Regions from separate parts of the Streptomyces sp. NPDC058534 genome, predicted to be linked through region 2. Evidence: predicted binding sites of a transcription regulator. Region 2 holds the regulator's gene; the other holds the start of a gene.

Region 1 (9,747 bases), on a different contig from region 2:
GCCGGCGAGGTTGAGGTCGGAGCCGTCGAACTCGGGCAGCCAGTAGCGGCGGGTGGAGGCGTGGAAGGCGTCGACGCCGGCCGAGGCGAGCGGGGCGAGGATCGCCTCCAGTTCGTCGGGGGTCTCGGCGAGGCGGGCGTCGTAGGCCTCCTGCTTCCACTGCGAGTAGCGGAAGATCACGGGGAACTCCGGCGAGACCTTCTCCCGCACGGCGGCCACGATCTCGGCGGCGAACGTGGTGCGGGCCACGGGGTCGCCGCCGTAGGCGTCGGTGCGGCGGTTGGTGCCGGACCAGAGGAACTGGTCGACGAGGTAGCCGTGGGCGCCGTGGATCTCCACGCCGTCGAAGCCGATGCGCTCGGCGTCCGCGGCGGCTTCGGCGAAGGCGCCGATGACGTCGTCCAGGTCGCTCCGGGTCATCGCCGTGCCGGTGACCTCGTCCTCGCCGATGCGCAGCCCGGACGGGCCGACGGCGGGGGCGTCGGCGAAGGGCGGCTGGCCGGCCTTGCGCACCATCCCGACGTGCCACAGCTGGGGCACGATCGTGCCGCCCGCCGCGTGCACCGCCTCGGCGGCCTTCGCCCACCCGGCGAGCTGCTCCTCGCCGTGGAACCGCGGCACCCGGCTGCTCTGCCCGGCGGAGTCGTGACCGACGTACGTCCCCTCGGTGACGATCAGGCCGACACCGGCGGCGGCCCGGCGGGAGTAGTACGACACCACGTCCTCACCGGGGACGCCGCCCGGGGAGAACATCCGGGTCATCGGCGCCATCGCGATGCGGTTCGGGACGGTGAGTCCGTTGATGGTGGCCGGGCGGGCGAGGATCTGGGCGGCGCGGGAGGCGGCCTCGACGGGGGTGACGGTCACGTGGGGGCTCCTTGGTGGGGGTACCAGGTGGTATGTGCGTGCGCATGGATACTCCCAAGGGTGAACCCCCGCACCCACCGGTCCCATTCCGCTCACCGCACCCGGCCGGACGTGATCAGGCCCACACCCCCCCGGACAACGCCGAGGGCGGCACCCCCCGTTCGGGGAGTGCCGCCCTCGGTTCGTGCGGGACGGTCGATCAACCGGAACCGGTCGATCAGAAGTCCATGTCACCGCCCGGCATGCCGCCCGGGGCGCCGCCCGCGGCGGCCTTCTCCGGCTTGTCGGCGATGACGGCCTCGGTGGTGAGGAACAGCGCGGCGATGGAGGCGGCGTTCTGCAGCGCGGAACGGGTCACCTTCGCCGGGTCGATGATGCCCTCGGCGATCATGTCGACGTACTCACCGGTGGCGGCGTTCAGGCCGTGGCCGACCTGGAGGTTGCGCACCTTCTCGACGACGACGCCGCCTTCGAGACCACCGTTGACGGCGATCTGCTTCAGCGGGGCCTCCAGGGCGAGCTTCACGGCGTTGGCGCCGGTCGCCTCGTCACCCGTCAGCTCCAGCTTCTCGAAGACCTGGGTGGCCTGGAGCAGGGCCACGCCACCACCGGCGACGATGCCCTCCTCGACGGCCGCCTTCGCGTTGCGAACGGCGTCCTCGATGCGGTGCTTGCGCTCCTTGAGCTCGACCTCGGTGGCGGCACCGGCCTTGATGACGGCCACGCCGCCGGCCAGCTTCGCCAGACGCTCCTGGAGCTTCTCGCGGTCGTAGTCCGAGTCGCTGTTCTCGATCTCGGCGCGGATCTGGTTGACGCGGCCGTTGACCTGGTCGGTCGAGCCGGCGCCGTCGACGATGGTGGTCTCGTCCTTGGTGATGACGACCTTGCGGGCGCGGCCCAGGAGGTCCAGGGACGCGTTCTCCAGCTTGAGGCCGACCTCCTCGGAGATGACCTCGCCGCCCGTGAGGATGGCGATGTCGCCGAGCATGGCCTTGCGGCGGTCGCCGAAGCCCGGGGCCTTGACGGCGACGGACTTGAAGGTGCCGCGGATCTTGTTGACCACCAGGGTCGACAGGGCCTCGCCCTCGACGTCCTCGGCGATGATCAGCAGCGGCTTGCCCGACTGCATGACCTTCTCCAGGAGCGGCAGCAGGTCCTTGACGTTGCCGATCTTGGAGTTGGCGATCAGGATGTACGGGTCGTCGAGCGACGCCTCCATACGCTCCATGTCGGTGGCGAAGTACGCCGAGATGTAGCCCTTGTCGAAGCGCATACCCTCGGTGAGCTCCAGCTCCAGACCGAAGGTCTGGGACTCCTCGACGGTGATGACGCCTTCCTTGCCGACCTTGTCCATGGCCTCGGCGATGAGCTCGCCGATCTGGGTGTCGGCGGCGGAGATGGAGGCCGTGGAGGCGATCTGCTCCTTGGTCTCGACGTCCTTCGCCTGCTCGAGCAGGGCGGCGGAGACGGCCTCGGTGGCCTTCTCGATGCCGCGCTTGAGGGCCATCGGGTTGGCGCCGGCCGCGACGTTGCGCAGGCCTTCCTTGACCAGGGCCTGGGCGAGAACGGTCGCGGTGGTCGTACCGTCACCGGCGACGTCGTCCGTCTTCTTGGCGACTTCCTTGACCAGCTCGGCGCCGATCTTCTCGTACGGGTCCTCGAGCTCGATCTCCTTGGCGATGGAGACACCATCGTTGGTGATCGTGGGGGCGCCCCACTTCTTCTCGAGGACGACGTTGCGGCCCTTGGGGCCGAGCGTCACCTTGACGGCGTCCGCGAGCTGGTTCATGCCGCGCTCGAGGCCGCGCCGTGCCTCCTCGTCGAACGCGATGATCTTGGCCATGTGAAGTGGTCCCTCCAGGACTGGGGGTGATTCCTTCGGACCGCGCCCGCGCCCGCGACGGACGGCTCGCCGGCCTTGTGGTTCCTTCCCCACCCGGCCTGCGGGCCTCACCGACCCGGTCCTTCGTTGTCACTCTCACCTTCAGAGTGCTAACGCCAATGATTAGCACTCGACCCCATCGAGTGCAAGCGCCTCCGGGGGATCCGGCCGCCCGCTCCGCCACCCGCGAACAAGGGGCGCGCCCGGGTCCGGGCAGCCCGAAGGGCCCGGACCCCCTGAGGAGGTACGGGCCCTTCGGAGAAGAACCGTTTACTTGCGGTGGCCGAACGTCTCAGGCGCTGAGGCGAACCATGTCGGCCTGCGGGCCCTTCTGACCCTGCGAGATCTCGAACTCGACCCGCTGGCCTTCTTCGAGGGTGCGGTAGCCGTCCATCTGAATCGCGCTGTAGTGGACGAAAACATCCGCACCACCGTCGACCGCGATGAAGCCGTACCCCTTCTCCGCGTTGAACCACTTGACGGTGCCCTGAGCCATGCCTAACTCCCCTATTACTGGCCCTTGCACAGATCCGCACTTCGCGGATCCGGGTCAGACCTCACCCCCCACGACTGGGGGCGTGCGCCGGAACGCGTCGACCGCGGCTGAATGTATCTGTCCAACTGCCGTCTGCAACAGGTCAATCGGACGAGAAATCTGGACGTACCCGGTCCGGAAAATGACGAGCTTTCCCCTGAATGTGGGTCAAGTCGGGGCACGCAAAGGTCACAAAAGCCGCGAAACACGCCCACACTTTGGCTACTTCTTGTCGGGCGGGCGGCAGGAATTCAGGGTTCCCGATGCCTTGATCGGGAGCGCGTTCCCCAACTCTACCGCGCTCAATCCAATGGAATTGCCCCCTCCGCTTCTCTTACGGAGGGGGCAATTCGATGAACTCTGCGTCACCACGATTACCAGTGGTAACGAAGGGGCGGTTCAGCCGCCGGCGACCGCCGGGATGATGGAGACGCCCGCGCCGTCCGGGGTCGCGGTCTCCAGGCCCTGCTCGAAGCGCACGTCGTCGTCGTTGACGTAGACGTTGACGAAGCGGCGCAGCTTGCCCTGGTCGTCCAGGACGCGGGCGGCGATGCCGGTGTGGTTCTTCTCCAGGTCGGTGATGACCTCGCCGAGATTCGCGCCCTCGGCTTTGACCTCGGCCTGGCCACCGGTGTAGGTGCGCAGGATGGTGGGGATGCGGACGTTGACGCTCACTTGAACCTCCGGTCAGGGTGACTTACCTAGGGGGCGCGGGGCTGTGTTGAATTTGCGGCTACCGCCGCGTGGGCGCGACCAGCCCCCACCGGCCCGCAGACGACGTACAAGCTGTCTTACGCGAGCCCGGCCTCACGGAACGAATCCAGGTTGGGACGAATGGTCGCAGTCAGCCCCGTGTCCGCCACCGCGTCCAACGTCTTCAGACCGTCACCGGTGTTGAGGACGACCGTGGTGAGCGACGGGTCCAGCAAGCCACCCTCGACCAGCTTCTTGGTCACCCCCACCGTCACGCCACCGGCGGTCTCCGCGAAGATGCCCTCGGTCCGGGCGAGCAGCTTGATCGCGTCCACGACCTGCGCGTCGGTCACGTCCTCCACGGCACCGCCGGTGCGGCGCGCGATGTCCAGGACGTACGGCCCGTCGGCGGGGTTGCCGATGGCCAGCGACTTGGCGATGGTGTTCGGCTTCTGGGGGCGCACGACGTCGTGGCCGGCCTTGTACGCGGTCGACACCGGCGAGCAGCCCTCGGCCTGGGCGCCGAAGATCTTGTAGGGCTTGTCCTCGACCAGACCGAGCTTGATCAGCTCCTGGAGGCCCTTGTCGATCTTCGTGAGCTGGGAGCCGGAGGCGATCGGGACGACGATCTGGTCGGGCAGCTTCCAGCCGAGCTGCTCGCAGATCTCGTAGGCGAGGGTCTTGGAGCCCTCGGCGTAGTACGGCCGCAGGTTGACGTTGACGAAGCCCCAGCCCTCGCCGGCCGGGTCGCCGATCAGTTCGGAGCAGAAGCGGTTCACGTCGTCGTAGTTGCCCTGGATGCCGACCAGCTCACCGCCGTAGACGGCGGCCATGACGACCTTGCCCTGCTCCAGGTCGTGCGGGATGAACACGCAGGAGCGGAAGCCGGCCCGGGCGGCGGCGGCGCCGACGGCGCCGGCCAGGTTGCCGGTGGAGGAGCAGGAGAGGGTGGTGAAGCCGAAGGCGCGGGCGGCCTCGATGGCCTGGGCGACGACGCGGTCCTTGAAGGAGTGCGTCGGGTTGCCGGAGTCGTCCTTGACGTAGAGACCGCCGGTGACGCCCAGCTCGCGGGCCAGGTTGTCGGCCTTGACCAGCTTGGTCCAGCCCGGGTTGATGTTCGGCTTGTCGGCCACGTCGGCGGGGACGGGCAGCAGGGGGGCGTAGCGCCAGATGTTCGCGGGGCCCGCTTCGATCCGCTTGCGGAGTTCCTCGGTGTCGTAGGCCGAGAAGTCGTAGGCGATCTCCAGCGGGCCGAAACACTCCTGGCAGGCGAAGAGCGGGCCGAGCGGGACGCGGTGGCCGCACTCCCGGCAGCTCAGGGCGGCGGCGGGGCCGAGGTCGACGGTGCTGTCGGTGGCGCCCGGGGTGTTCGTGGAGGTTTCGGCAGTCTGCACAGCCATGGAGGCGAGGCCCTTTCTCCTCATCTTCCTCACGACGCATCTCGCCGTGAGACGGATTTGGCACCTTCCCTAGTCGGGAGCCTCGCCACGTCTGTGTGACAAGAACCGACTGGAGGGTTGCCGGGGCTTCAACGGGCCGTATCCCTCTGCCCCTCTGGATGAGCGGTATGAAGTTGTATTTCGCTGCTACGCGCGGCGACCCCGGCATGCGGTGGTCCTGCGCGTTGTTCAAGACTGTAACCGAAGGCCAGGACGGTTGAGATAGTCGTCCGTACCGCGAGATGGATCACAGAGGAGCCCGGGACCGTGCTGGAAGAAGTCGAGCGCTGGCTGAGCGCGCGTTCCTGGTCCGCCGGGGACCGGCCGATCCGGCAGCTGCTGGCCGCCAAACAGGCCACCGGGCAGACGGTCAGCGTGGTGCTCCCGGCCCTCGACGAGGAGGCGACGGTCGGCGAGATCGTCACGGTGATCCGCCGCGAGCTGATGCTCCGGGCCCCGCTCGTCGACGAGATCGTGGTCGTGGACTCCGGGTCGAGCGACCGTACGTCGGCGGTGGCCGCGGCGGCGGGCGCGCGCGTCGTGCACCGCGACGCGATCCTGCCGCGCATCCCGGCGGTGCCGGGCAAGGGCGAGGTGCTGTGGCGTTCGCTGCTGGTCACCGGCGGCGACATCGTCTGCTTCGTCGACGCCGACCTGCGCGAGTTCTCCGCCGACTTCGTCTCCGGGATCGTCGGCCCGCTGCTCACCGAACCGGACGTCCAGCTCGTCAAGGCCATGTACGACCGTCCGCTCGGCACCACGCCCGGCCAGGGCGGCCGGGTCACCGAGCTGGTGGCCCGCCCGCTGCTCAACCTGCACTGGCCGCTGCTGGCCGGCTTCGTGCAGCCGCTGGGCGGCGAGTACGCGGCCCGCCGCTCCCTGCTGGAACGGCTCCCCTTCCCCGTCGGCTACGGCGTCGAGCTGGGCATGCTGGTCGACGCCCTGCACCTGGTCGGCCTGGACGCCCTCGCCCAGGTCGACGTCGGCGTCCGCCGCCACCACCACCAGGACGGCCAGGCCCTGGGCCGCATGTCCGCCGCGATCTACCGCACCGCCCAGCTCCGCCTGGCCCGCGGCCACCTGGTCCGCCCGACCCTCACCCAGTTCGAACGCGGCCCCGCGGGCTTCGAGCCCCGCACCCACGCCGTGGACACGGAGGAACGGCCGCCGATGACGGAGATCGCGGAGTACGCGGCGCGGCGGGTGGCGTGATCGGCACCGCTGTGGCGTGCGGGCACGTTTGAGTATTTCGGGGCCGGGCTAGGTTGAGGCGTATGGCTTCAAGCTTCGGTGCTGCTCAGGTGCTGGTCGCCTCCAATCGGGGGCCGGTCTCGTACGAGGTGGGTGAGGACGGGTCGCTGCGCGCGAAACGGGGTGGTGGCGGGCTGGTCTCGGGGCTGTCGGCCATCGGGCCGGACGCGGGTGCGCTGTGGGTGTGCTCGGCGCTGGGTGACGGCGACCGTGAGGCGGTGCGGCGCGGGGTCGGCGAGGACGGCGTACGGATGCTGGACGTGCCGGCGGACGTGCACGCGGACGCGTACAACGGGATCGCCAACTCCGTGCTGTGGTTCGTGCACCACATGCTCTACCAGACGCCCCTGGAGCCGGTCTTCGACGCGGAGTTCCGGCGGCAGTGGGCCTCCTACGAGGCGTACAACCGGGCCTTCGCCGAGGCGCTGGCCGAGGAGGCCGCCGAGGGCGCGGTCGCGATCGTGCAGGACTACCACCTGACGCTGGTGCCGGGGATGCTCCGCGAGCTGCGGCCGGACCTCAGGATCGGTCACTTCTCGCACACGCCGTGGGCGCCGGTCGACTACTTCCGGCTGCTGCCGGACGACATCGCCGAGCAGGTGCTGCGCGGCATGCTCGGCGCCGACCGGCTCGGGTTCCTCACCCGGCGCTGGGCCGACGCGTTCACCGCGTGCTGCGACGCCCTGGTGGGCGGGCTCGGCGGTACGGAGACCGGCGTGCACGGGCTCGGCGCGGACGCGGACTTCCTGCGCGCGCGGTCGCACGAGGCCGACGTGGACGAGCGGATGGCGGCGCTGCGGGAGGAGATCGGGGAGGGCCGCCGCACCATCGTGCGGGTGGACCGCACCGAGCTGTCCAAGAACATCGTGCGGGGGCTGCTGGCCTACCGCGAACTGCTGGCGGCGCGGCCGGAGTGGCGGGAGCGGGTGGTGCACGTCGCGTTCGCCTACCCGTCGCGGCAGGATCTCGCCGTGTACCGGGACTACACGGCCGAGGTGCAGCGGGTCGCGGACTCGGTCAACGCGCAGTTCGGCACGGCGGACTGGACGCCGGTCGTGCTGCACGTGAAGGACGACTTCGCGCGGTCGCTGGCGGCGTACCGGCTGGCCGACGTGGCCCTCGTCAATCCCGTGCGGGACGGGATGAACCTCGTCGCGAAGGAGGTCCCGGTCGTCTCCGACGAGGGGTGCGTGCTGGTGCTGTCGCGGGAGGCGGGGGCGTACGAGGAGCTGGGCGAGGACGCGGTGGTGGTGAACCCGTACGACGTGTCCGGGACGGCGGAGGCACTGCACGAGGCGCTGTCGGTCGCGCCCGGTGAGCGGGCGGAGCGGTCGAAGCGGTTGGCTGCTGCGGGGACGGCGTTGCCGCCGGGGCGGTGGTTCATGGAGCAGTTGGATGCGTTGAGGGGTTGAGGAAGAGTTGGATAGGTCGGCCAGGGCAGCTCTCCCTCACTGACCTGGCCGAACGCCACGCTTCTTCACCTTCGCACGACGCGGGCACGCCCCTGGGTCCTGAACCCCAGGGCATGCCGGTAGATCTCAGGCAACCGATAGCGGCCGTCAGTGTCCCGCGCCATGGCACCAGCTTCTCTGAGTACGGCCAGATCGTTGGCTTCCAGGCCGACGTCCTCGGCGCTGAAGGGCATCAGCACCTCCGGTGCGTACTGCCCCAGCCCGAGTAGCAGGTCCCCAAGCCGCTTGTTCTCCTGGCTGATCTCTCTGACCTTCTCTGAGCTGCACTGCGCAAGAGCGTTACGCATGGCAGTAGGGACGAGGAGCCTGTCTGTCCGTTCGTCCCCCGCGGAAAGTTCCGCCGCCTCCCGCAAGAAGCGGACGACGTCACGGGCCTGAACCTGGTCATTGAAATCAGCGAGGGCTGCGGGGACCCAGCGTTCGGACCAGGCCTCGTGCGAAGCGTCCGAACCGAGCTTCGCCCCCCAGACCGGGCGCAACGCCTGGGCAATGTCCTCGTACGAAAGTTCCATTAGCTCGCGGCCCGGGTCCGGAACGGCGCGAGCCGTCACAGCCACCCAGAGCGCGAGTCGGAGCGCTTCTTGCGCATCCCACCGCAGGGCGTATGCCTCGTATCGGTCCAAGAACTGGCCGAGATTCTGCCTGATCGCCCATGAAGCCAAGTCACGGCGGACAAAGACCACCACTCCAAGCGGACGGTCGCGCAGCGATCGGAGCCAATCAGGTACCTCGACGAGCAGCGTGCGCAACGCGACACGTTTCGCATCCCCCTCAAGCTCCTGCAGGAAGTCCTCCAGACCGTCGAAAACGAAGAGCAGCTTCTGGTCGCGCCCGAGTCGTAGAAGTTCTCGCTCCGCGTCGAAGTCGTCATGCAGGGAGGCCTCACTACCGCCGGCGATCGCCATACATCGAAGCCAGACATTGAGCCAGACGTAGGAGTCCGAGCTGTCATCGCCAGAACGCAGCGCCTCATTGAGGATCCGCAGAATCTGCGTACGCGTTGCCCCCTGGCCCCTCGCTGCCCGGTCGCGCAAGTCCTGAGGCCCGGTTCGTGCGTCACCCGCCGGTTGCTGATCAAGGTTGGCCGGGTCAAGTACCGGTACGACCAATGCGTCATCCAGCACATGGGTATTTGCCTTGCTCGCAAAGGCAGACCAACTCCCCGCGGCACACATCCTGGCGAAGGTGAAGGTCTTGCCCGCACCTTTGGCGCCAACGACCACCGTCACGGGCAGTGAACTACGGTGATCGCCAATCAGCCGACGAATGGGTTCGGTGGACAAGAAGCCCAACGCTCCGTCCAAACCCGTTCGTTCAGCAAAGACCAGGGCGGCTGCCCGGCCATGCAGCGCCGTCCTGCGCTCCTCAACCCCGCTGGGCCCCTCAGCCACCGCGTCCAAGGTTTGTCCCGGCTGGGGCTGCGGCGCCAGTTCGGCGACCTTGTCTCCCAGACCGCACCGATGGACGACGTCGATGACCTCGTCCCAACTGCGAGGCAGGGCGAGCAACTCGTCCCGGAACGGGCTGACCAACGCTACGGTCACGGCTCTGGTGTCGACGACGAGGTCCGACTCGTCCTCATCGCCTTCCGTCACACCCAGCATGTCG
Region 2 (9,747 bases):
GCCAGACGGTCTGGCCGGCGCCGGTGCCGGTGTTGAAGATGGTCCGGTAGCTGTCCAGCTTCTCCTGGTCGGCGACCGCCTGGGTCTCACGCAGGACGTCCGCGGCGAGTTCCGGGGCACCGGCGGCGAGCGCGGCGGCGTCGCGGTAGTGCGCCTTGGAGATCACCAGGACGTGGGTGGGGGCCTGGGGGTTTATGTCGCGGAAGGCGACGGTGGTGTCCGTGTCGCGGACGATCGTCGCCGGGATCTGGCCTGCGACGATCTTGCAGAACAGGCAGTCGTCCTGGGGTTCCCCGGCCATTCGCGTGCGCTCCCTTTTTCGCAGGTGGGCTGGTGTAGGGCATGGTAGTCGTTTGGCCGCGGGCCGGTGGTGGGCTGGTCGCGCAGTTCCCCGCGCCCCTTAAGTTGGCAATCCTGGCGGCGATTTTGCCGGTACCGACTCCAGTGACTCCAGGGCCAGTCTGATTGCCTCGTCCAGTTGGGGGTCGCGGCCTGTGGCGTGGTCCTGGGGGCGGTGGGGGATTTCGATGTCGGGGTCTACGCCGTGGTTTTCCACGCCCCAGCCGTAACCCTCCAGCCAGAAGGCGTACTTGGGCTGGGTGATCAGGGTGCCGTCGACCAGGCGGTAGCGGCTGTCGATGCCGATGACGCCGCCCCAGGTGCGCGTGCCGACGACCGGGCCGATGCCGAGCGCCTTGATCGCGGCGTTGACGATGTCGCCGTCGGAGCCGGAGAACTCGTTGGCGACGGCGACGACCGGGCCGCGGGGCGCGTCCAGCGGGTAGCTGGAGGGGCGCATCCCGCGTGGCAGGTCCCAGCCGACGATGCGCCGGGCCAGCTTCTCCACGACCAGTTGGGAGGTGTGCCCGCCGCGGTTCTCGCGGACGTCGACGACCAGGCCCTCGCGGGCCACCTCGACGCGCAGGTCGCGGTGGATCTGCGCCCAGCCGGGCGCCTGCATGTCGGGAACGTGCAGGTAGCCGAGCCGGCCGCCGGACTTCTCGTGGACGTAGGCGCGGCGGTCGGCGACCCATGCGTGGTAGCGCAGCGGCTCCTCGTCGGCGAGGGGGACGACGACGGCGTGCCGCAGTTCGCCGCCGCCGGAGGGGGAGATGGTCAGCTCGACGGCCTTGCCCGCCGTGCCGACCAGCAGCGGGCCGGGTCCGGTGACCCGGTCCACGGGCTGTCCGGCGACCGCGACGATCGCGTCCCCCGCGCGCACGGCGACGCCGGGCGCGGCGAGCGGGGAGCGGGCGTCGGGGTCGGAGGTCTCCGAGGGCAGGACGCGGTCGATGCGCCAGGTGCCGTCCTCGTGCCGCGAGAGGTCGGCGCCGAGCAGGCCCTGCCGGGCGCCGGAGCCGTGGCCGCCGCGCGGGGTGACGTAGGCGTGCGAGGTGCCGAGTTCGCCCTGCACCTCCCAGAGGAGGTCGACCAGGTCGTCGTGGGTGGCGAGGCGGTCAAGGACGGGCCGGTAGCGGTCGAGGACGCCGTCCCAGTCGACGCCGTTCATGTCGGCCCGCCAGAAGTGGTCCCGCATGATGCGGCCGGTCTCGTCGAACATCTGCCGCCACTCGGCGGCCGGGTCGACGGTCTGCCGCACCCGGCCCAGGTCGACGCTGATGTTGGTGTCGCTGTCCTCGTCGCCGGAGGCCCGCCGGTCGCTGGGTACGACCTTGAGCCGACCGTCGGTCCACAGCAGCACCCGCTTGCCGTCGCCGCTGACCTCGAAGTGGTCGGCGTCGCCCGCGAGGTGCTCGACGCGCTGCTGGGCGAGGTCGTACCGCTCCAGCTCGGTGTTCGGGTCGGGGGCGTCCGGGGTGGCGCGGGAGGCGCCGAGGACGCCGGTGAGCGGGTGGCGCAGCCACAGGACGCCGTCCTTGGCGGCGCGCAGCCCGGAGTAGCGGGCGGCCTCGACCGGGAAGGGCACGATGCGGTCGGCGAGGCCCTCGATGTCGATCCGGGTGGTCGGGGTGCCCTCGCTGTCGGGGGTCTCCTCCCGGTCCGGGGTCTCGAAGGGGCGGCCGTGGCGCTGCGGGCCGAAGGGCGAGGGGGTGGTCGCGGCGAGCGTGATCAGGTACGGCCGGGCGCCCTCGACGAAGGCGAGGTCGAAGACGTGCTCGTCGTAGACCGGGTCGAAGGAGCGGGTGGAGAGGAAGGCGAGGTGCTTGCCGTCCAGGGTGAAGGCCGGCGCGTAGTCCTTGAAGCGCAGCGGCGTCGCCTCGCTCACCGACAGGTCGGTGGTGTTGGCGAGCTTGAGCTGACGCAGCGGGTCGGGGCCGGGGTGGGACCAGGCGAGCCAGGCGGAGTCGGGCGAGAAGACCAGCCCGGACGCGTCGCCGTCCTCGCTGCGGTCGACCTCGCGGACCTCGCCGCTCTCGCGCTCGACGAGCAGGACCCGTCCGTCGTGCGAGGCGACGGCGGCACGGCTGCCGTCGGGGGCCATGGCGAGGTGCAGCACCCGGCCGAGCTGTCCGGCGGCCAGGCGTCGCGCGGTGGCGCCGGGCGCGAGTCCGGTGGCGGGCGCGAACTCCAGGGCGTCGTCGCCCTCGGCGTCCGTCACCCACACCACCCACTCCTCGCCGTCGACGCGGAAGGTGCGGGGCAGGCGGGTGCGGACCCCGGGTGTCGCCGTGAGCGCGCGGGCCGGTCCGGCGCGGTGGGTGACCCAGTGCACGGCGCCGCGGACGGCGACGGCGCTGCCGCGTGCCGTGTGGTCGGGGGAGGCCGAGCCGAACCAGCGGGCGGCGTTCAGCGGGTAGGACTGGAGGTCGACGCGGGCGCCGCCGAGCCGGATGTCGAGCCGCCGGGGCTCGGCGCCGTCGAGGTCGTCAAGGGTCCACAGCTCACCGGCGCTGGAGTAGACGACGCGGGTGCCGTCGGTCGCGGCGTGGCGGGCGTAGAAGCCGTCGAGAGGGGTGTGCCGGCGCAGGTCGGAGCCGTCGGCGAGCGAGGAGTAGAGGGCGCCGGTGCCTTCGTGGTCGGAGAGGAAGGCGATCCGGTCGCCGACCCAGAAGGGGTACTCGATGTTGCCGTCGAGGTCGCTGTGGAGGCGTACGAACTCGCCGTCGTCCTCGCGGTCGATCCACAACTTGCCTGCCGTGCCGCCCCGGTAGCGCTTCCACCAGGCGGACTCGCGGCCCATCGGCGCGGACAGCAGCACGGTGTGCGGCCCGTCCGCGACGTCGCCGACGGGGCCGTACGGCAGGGTGGCGGCCGGTCCGCCGTCGAGCGGGACGGCGCGGGCCCAGCTGCGGCGCAGGCTGGCCTGTCCGTAGGTGCTGAGGGCGAGGACCTCGCCGTCCGGGGTCCAGCCGCGTACCTGGGTCCTGATGCTGCCCCAGTGGGTGAGGCGCTCGGCGCGGCCGCCGTCGACGGGCGCGACGTGCACCTCGGGGGCGCCGTCGCGGGTGGAGGTCCAGGCGACCGTGGTGCCGTCGGGCGAGATGCGCGGGTGGTTCACCGGCACGTTGTCGGCGCTGACCCGCCAGGCCCGGCCACCGTCGAGCGGGGCGAGCCACACGTCGTCCTCGGCGGTGAAGGCGACCAACTCGCCGTGCGGGTGCGGAAAGCGGAGGTAGGCAGGCGCTGCGGGCTGTGTCACCCCCTCACCCTATGCAGCGGCGCCGCCCGCCGACAGAGGTTTGGATCACTTGCCGTCACCGGCCGGGCGGGCTGTCCGCCCTCCGGCTACTTTCCCTCCACCGGGCGGCAGTGCGGGTCGTCCGGGCACCAGATGGTCCTGGTGACGGTCACGGTGGGGCCGGGCTGCTGCGGGGAGGGGCCGTTCGCGGGCGGGGCGCTGGTGGCCTCGCAGTTGCCCAGCCCCTTGACCCGGAACCACTCCTTGCCGTCCACCTCGGCCTTCAGGTCGCCGCGCACACAGGCGCCGTTGACGACGCGGGTCACTTTCCCGTCGACGGTGATCTCCCTACCGTCGTCGGTCTCGCCCTCGCAGTCGACGGAGGCGACGGTGTCCTCGCTCGGCGACGCGCTGCCGCCGCCACCGCCGGTGGACGCGGTGCAGGTGAGCCACCGCACGTCGGACTTCTGCCGCTCCAGTTCACGCGTCATGGTCTGGTCGGTCGTGTACGCCACGGTCGCGGAACTGAGCCCGCCCGGTTCGCACGCGACCACGCCTCCGACGGCGACGACCGCACCGACGGCCACCGGAGCCACACGCCAAATCCGCCTCAATGCCCCCATGGAGGGCAGCCTCCCACCGGTCCGGGGCGGGCGGTAGGGGGCATACGGCCACTGTGGCGACGGGTGCCGTCAGGACCAGCGGCCGGTGCGGGTCAGCAGGGCGGCGGTCGCGGCGGTGCCCGCGGTGGAGGTGCGCAGGACGCTGCGTCCCAGGCGGTAGGGCCGGGCGCCGGCCTCGGCGAAGAGGGCCAACTCCTCGGGGGAGACGCCACCTTCGGGGCCGACGACCAGCACGATGTCGCCGGAGGCGGGGAGTTCGGCGGCGGCCAGGGGTTCGTCGCCGCTCTCGTGGAGTACGGCGGCGAAGTCGGCGGCGGCCAGAAGCGAGGCAACCTGCTTGCTGGTCGCCGCGTCCGCGACGTCGGGGAAGCGGACCCGGCGGGACTGCTTGCCGGCCTCCCGGGCCGTCGCCCGCCACTTGCCGAGTGCCTTCTGGCCGCGCTCGCCCTTCCACTGCGTGATGCACCGGGACGCCGCCCAGGGCACGATCGCGTCGACGCCGACCTCGGTCATCGTCTCCACGGCCAGCTCGCCGCGGTCGCCCTTGGGCAGGGCCTGGACGACGGTGACGCGGGGCTGCTCCGGCGGTTCCTCGTGGACCGTCTCCAGGTCCGTGACCACGAGGCGGTCCTTACCCTCGGCGGCCTTCACCACGCCCTCGGCCCAGTGTCCGCGTCCGTCGGTGAGGACGACGTCCTCGCCGGACCGCAGCCGCTTCACGGAGACGGCGTGCCGTCCCTCGGGGCCGTCGAGGACGTACTCCCCCGCCGTCAGGTCCGCCGGGCCGAGGGAGTCGACCACGAACACCGGTGCCGTCATCGGCCGGCGCCTCCCGTCGCGTAGTGCGACAACGCTGTCCCGGCGGCGGCGAGTTCGGCCACCAGGACCTCCACCAGCTGTCCGGCGGGCAGCTCGCGGGCCATCCGGTGGCCCTGTCCGGCCCACAGCGCCATGCCCTGCGCGTCGCCCGCCTTGGCCGCGGCCTTGCGCAGCGGCACGGTGAGGTGGTGCACGTCCGGGTAGGCGGCGGGGGCGTAGGGGCCGTGCTCGCGCAGGAAGCGGTTGACCAGGCCGCGGGCGGGGCGGCCGGAGAAGGCGCGGGTCAACTCGGTGCGCACGAACAGGGGGTTGGTCAGCGCCTGCTTGTGCAGGTCGTGCGCGCCGGACTCGGGGGTGGCGAGGAAGGCGGTGCCCAGCTGGGCCGCGCTCGCGCCGGCCGCGAGGACCGCGGCGATCTGACCGCCGCGCATGATGCCGCCGGCGGCGACGATGGGCAGGCTCACCGCCTCCCGGACCTGGGCGACCAGCGACAGCAGTCCGGTGCCGGCGCCGCCGGTCTCCGGGTTGTCCCGGTGGGTGCCCTGGTGGCCGCCGGCCTCGGCGCCCTGCGCGATCACCGCGTCGGCGCCGGACCGCTCCACGGCGCGGGCCTCGTCCGCGGTGGTCGCCGCGACCAGGGCGAACGTGCCGACACGGTGCAGGGAGTCGACGACCTCGGCGCTAGGGACGCCGAAGTGGAAGGACACCACCGGTACCGGGTTGTCCAGCAGCACCGCGAGCTTGGTGTCGTAGCCGTCGTCCCGGCCGCTGTCGGGGTCGCCGAGTTCCGTCTCGTACCACGCGGCCTCGCCGGCCAGCTGGTGGGCGTACACGCCGACGGCCGCCGGGTCGGCGGTCTCCGGCTGCGGCATGAAGAGGTTGACACCGAAGGGGCGTGCGGTCAGCCCCCGCAGCTCCTTGATCTCCTGGTACATCCCGTCCGCGGTCTTGTACCCGGCGGCCAGGAATCCCAGCCCGCCCGCCTCGCAGACCGCGGCGGCGAGCCGCGGCACGGAGACGCCGCCCGCCATCGGCGCCTGCACGATCGGGTAGGGGAAGAGATCGGTCAGTGCGGAGGACATGACCGCATGTTGTCACGTCCTCCGAACAAGTCCGAATCCGGACTTCCGTTGGCATACGCCAGAAGCATCCGCATCCGGGAGCCACCCACCGAGCCCGACGACGCCCCGGAAGGCCACCGCCTCAGCGGCCGTTGGCTGCGCCTGCCCGGGGGCGACCCCCGAACCCCCGGCAGCCTCCCGGCGCCGCGCGATCAGCCTGACGACGCCCCGAGGGACCACCGCCTCAGCGGCCGTTGGCTGTGCCTGCCCGGGGGCGACCCCCGGACCCCCGGCAGCCTCCCGGCGCCGCGCGATCAGCCTGACGACGCCCCGAGGGACCACCGCCTCAGCGGCCGTTGAACGCGTCCTTCAGCCGGGAGAACAACCCCTGCTGGCCGGGCTGGAACTGGCCCTGTGGCCGTTCCTCGCCGCGCAGTGCGGACAGCTCGCGCAGGACGCGTTCCTGTTCGGGGTCGAGCTTGGTCGGGGTGGTGACCTCGACGTGGACGATGAGGTCGCCCCGGCCGCCGCCGCGCAGGTGGGTGACGCCCCGGCCGTGCAGCGGGACCGACTGGCCGGACTGGGTGCCCGGGCGGATGTCGATCTCCTCTATGCCGTCGAGCGTCTCCAGCGGCACCTTCGTGCCGAGGGCCGCCGCCGTCATCGGGATGGTGACCGTGCAGTGCAGGTCGTCGCCGCGGCGCTGGAAGGTGGAGTGCGGCAGCTCGTGGATCTCGACGTACAGGTCGCCGGCCGGGCCGCCGCCGGGGCCGACCTCGCCCTCGCCCGCGAGCTGGATCCGGGTGCCGTTGTCCACACCGGCCGGGATCTTCACGGTCAGGGTGCGCCGGGAGCGGATGCGGCCGTCGCCCGCGCACTCGGGGCACGGGGTCGGGACCACGGTGCCGAAGCCCTGGCACTGCGGGCAGGGCCGCGAGGTCATGACCTGGCCCAGGAAGGACCGGGTGACCTGCGAGACCTCACCGCGACCGCGGCACATGTCGCACGTCTGGGCCGACGTGCCGGGCGCCGCGCCCTCGCCGTTGCAGGTGTTGCAGACGACGGCCGTGTCGACCTGGATGTCCTTGGTCGTGCCGAAGGCCGCCTCGTCCAGCTCGACCTCGATGCGGATCATCGCGTCCTGGCCTCGGCGGGTGCGCGAGCGCGGCCCGCGCTGCGACGCCGTACCGAAGAACGCATCCATGATGTCCGAGAAGTTCCCGAAGCCACCCGCGCCGAAGCCGCCCGCGCCACCGCCGGCGGCCTGCGAGAGGGGGTCGCCGCCGAGGTCGTAGACCTGCTTCTTCTGCGGGTCCGACAGCACCTCGTAGGCGGCGTTGATCTCCTTGAACCGCTCCTGGGTCTTCGGATCGGGGTTGACGTCCGGGTGCAGCTCGCGGGCGAGCCTCCGGAACGCCTTCTTGATCTCGTCCTGGGACGCGTCGCGGCGTACGCCGAGTACGGCGTAGTAGTCCGTGGCCACCTACGACTCCGCCAGGATCTGTCCGACGTACCGTGCCACTGCGCGTACCGCTCCCATCGTTCCCGGGTAGTCCATGCGGGTCGGTCCGACCACGCCGAGCTTGGCAACCGCCTCGCCGCCCGAACCGTAGCCCACCGACACGACGGACGTGGAGTTGAGTCCCTCATGGGCGTTCTCATGACCGATTCGGACGGTCACGCCCGGATCCTTCGCCTCGCCGAGCAGCTTGAGGAGCACGACCTGCTCCTCCAGCGCCTCCAGCACCGGCCGGATCACCAAGGGGAAGTCGTGCCCGAAGCGGGTCAGATTGGCGGTACCGCCGATCATCAACCGCTCCTCGTTCTCCTCGACCAGCGTCTCCAGGAGAGTGGAGAGCACGGTGGAGACCGTACCGCGATCCTCGGCCTCGAAGGCATCCGGCAGTTCCTCGACCAGACCCGGCACGTCGGTGAAACGACGGCCCGCGACCCGGCTGTTGAGCCGCGCGCGCAGATCCGCGAGGGACGCCTCGCCGAACGGCGCCGAGCAGTCGACCATCCGCTGCTCGACCCGGCCGGTGTCCGTGATCAGCACGAGCATCAGGCGCGCCGGCGCGAGGGCCAGCAACTCCACGTGCCGCACGGTCGAGCGGGTCAGCGACGGGTACTGCACGACGGCGACCTGCCGGGTCAGCTGCGCGAGCAGCCGCACCGTGCGGGCCACCACGTCGTCGAGGTCGACGGCGCCCTCCAGGAAGTTCTGGATGGCGCGCCGCTCGGGCGCGGTCATGGGCTTGACGCCGGCCAGCTTGTCGACGAACAGGCGGTAGCCCTTGTCGGTCGGGATGCGCCCGGCGCTGGTGTGCGGCTGGGCGATGAATCCCTCGTCCTCCAGGGCCGCCATGTCATTGCGCACGGTGGCCGGGGAGACGCCGAGGTTGTGCCGCTCGGTGAGCGCCTTGGAACCGACCGGCTCCTCGGTGCCGACGTAGTCCTGGACGATGGCGCGCAGTACCTGGAGCCTGCGTTCACTCAGCATCCGCGCACACCTCCAGAAGTCGTCCGCCCGCTGTCCCGCCCTGGCACTCACGGCGCGCGAGTGCCAGCCTTCCCCGGCCCAGTGTACGGCCGTGGGGTACGCCCCCGGCAAGGCCGGGGCCACGCCGACGTGCGGCGAGACGGTGTGGCGTTAGCGTCGTCGTTGTGACGGTGACTTGGGAAGACCTGGGATGGGAGTGGGTGGCGGCCGGGGTGGGCCGGTGCCGGCTGCCGGACTGGGACTGCACGGCCGGGCTGGTCCTCGGCGCGGAGGCGGTGCTGATGATCGACGCGGGATCGAGCCTGGGCGAGGGCGCCCGGTTGCGCGCGGGGGCGCAGCGGCTGGCCGGTCACCGTGTGACGCATCTCGCGCTGACCCACCCGCACTTCGACCACGTCCTCGGCGCCGCGGCGTTCGCGGGCGCGGAGGTCTACGGCGCGGTGGGCACCGACGCGGTGTTCGCGCCGGGCGGACACGGGCGGGAGGCGCTGCGCGCGGACGCGGTGGCGGAGGGGCTGGACGCGCGGCGGGCGGAGGAGGCGGTCGACGCGCTGGTCCGCGTCCCGCACGAGGTCTGCGGCGAGTGGACGCTCGACCTGGGCGGCGGGCGGCAGGTCCTGCTCGCCAACGTGGGCCCCGGGCACACCGGCCACGACCTCGCGGTGCTGGTGCCGGGCGACCCGGAGGTGGTGTTCTGCGGCGACCTGGTCGAGGAGTCCGGCGAGCCGCAGGCGGGCCCCGACGCCGTACCGTCGCACTGGCCCGCCGCGCTGGACCGGCTGCTCGACCTGGGCGGCGCGGACGCGCGGTACGTCCCCGGTCACGGAGCGGTGGTGGACGCGGCGTTCGTCCGGGCCCAACGGGACGCGCTGGCCGCGCGTTTCGGCGTGTCGCGCTGATCACGGCCGGCGGATTTCTCGTATCGTCGGCAGAATGCGCCAGTACTCCGCCGACCTGACCCCTGCGTGGAAGAAGTCGCAGCCGGTACCCGAGGTACCCGCCGACCCCGGCCTGGTGGTCGAGGAGCCCGGCACCGGGTTCTGCGGCGCGGTGATCGGCTGCGAGGCGGGCACGGTGACGCTGGAGGACCGCTTCGGCAAGCACCGGGTGTTCCCGATGGAGCCGCGCGGCTTCCTGCTGGAGGGGCGCTTGGTGACGCTGGTG

The links. Region 2 encodes HrcA, which represses chaperone genes, less so after heat shock. Its sites were predicted from a motif close to TTNGCACTCNGNNNNNCNGAGTGCNAA; they were not measured.
Region 1: groL (chaperonin GroEL) is a predicted target of HrcA. The motif match lies at 2,873-2,899, and genes of this name have one in related genera.

The regions. Positions count from the first base shown of each region.
Region 1 covers NZ_JBHXNW010000013.1:37,008-46,754, forward strand. Annotated here, with positions in the region: gene ACFWR9_RS10455 (NADH:flavin oxidoreductase) at 1-867, opposite strand, end outside; gene groL (chaperonin GroEL) at 1,085-2,710, opposite strand; gene ACFWR9_RS10465 (cold-shock protein) at 3,042-3,245, opposite strand; gene ACFWR9_RS10470 (MoaD/ThiS family protein) at 3,684-3,959, opposite strand; gene thrC (threonine synthase) at 4,076-5,377, opposite strand; SAM riboswitch class I at 5,395-5,542, opposite strand; gene ACFWR9_RS10480 (glucosyl-3-phosphoglycerate synthase) at 5,684-6,628, shown strand; gene ACFWR9_RS10485 (trehalose-6-phosphate synthase) at 6,691-8,079, shown strand; gene ACFWR9_RS10490 (KGGVGR-motif variant AAA ATPase) at 8,145-9,747, opposite strand, start outside.
Region 2 covers NZ_JBHXNW010000001.1:86,552-96,298, reverse strand. Annotated here, with positions in the region: gene ACFWR9_RS00390 (histidine triad nucleotide-binding protein) at 1-301, opposite strand, end outside; gene ACFWR9_RS00385 (S41 family peptidase) at 401-3,601, opposite strand; gene ACFWR9_RS00380 (hypothetical protein) at 3,688-4,203, opposite strand; gene ACFWR9_RS00375 (16S rRNA (uracil(1498)-N(3))-methyltransferase) at 4,273-5,022, opposite strand; gene ACFWR9_RS00370 (nitronate monooxygenase) at 5,019-6,104, opposite strand; gene dnaJ (molecular chaperone DnaJ) at 6,430-7,566, opposite strand; gene hrcA (heat-inducible transcriptional repressor HrcA) at 7,567-8,583, opposite strand; gene ACFWR9_RS00355 (MBL fold metallo-hydrolase) at 8,748-9,482, shown strand; gene ACFWR9_RS00350 (DUF3097 domain-containing protein) at 9,517-9,747, shown strand, end outside.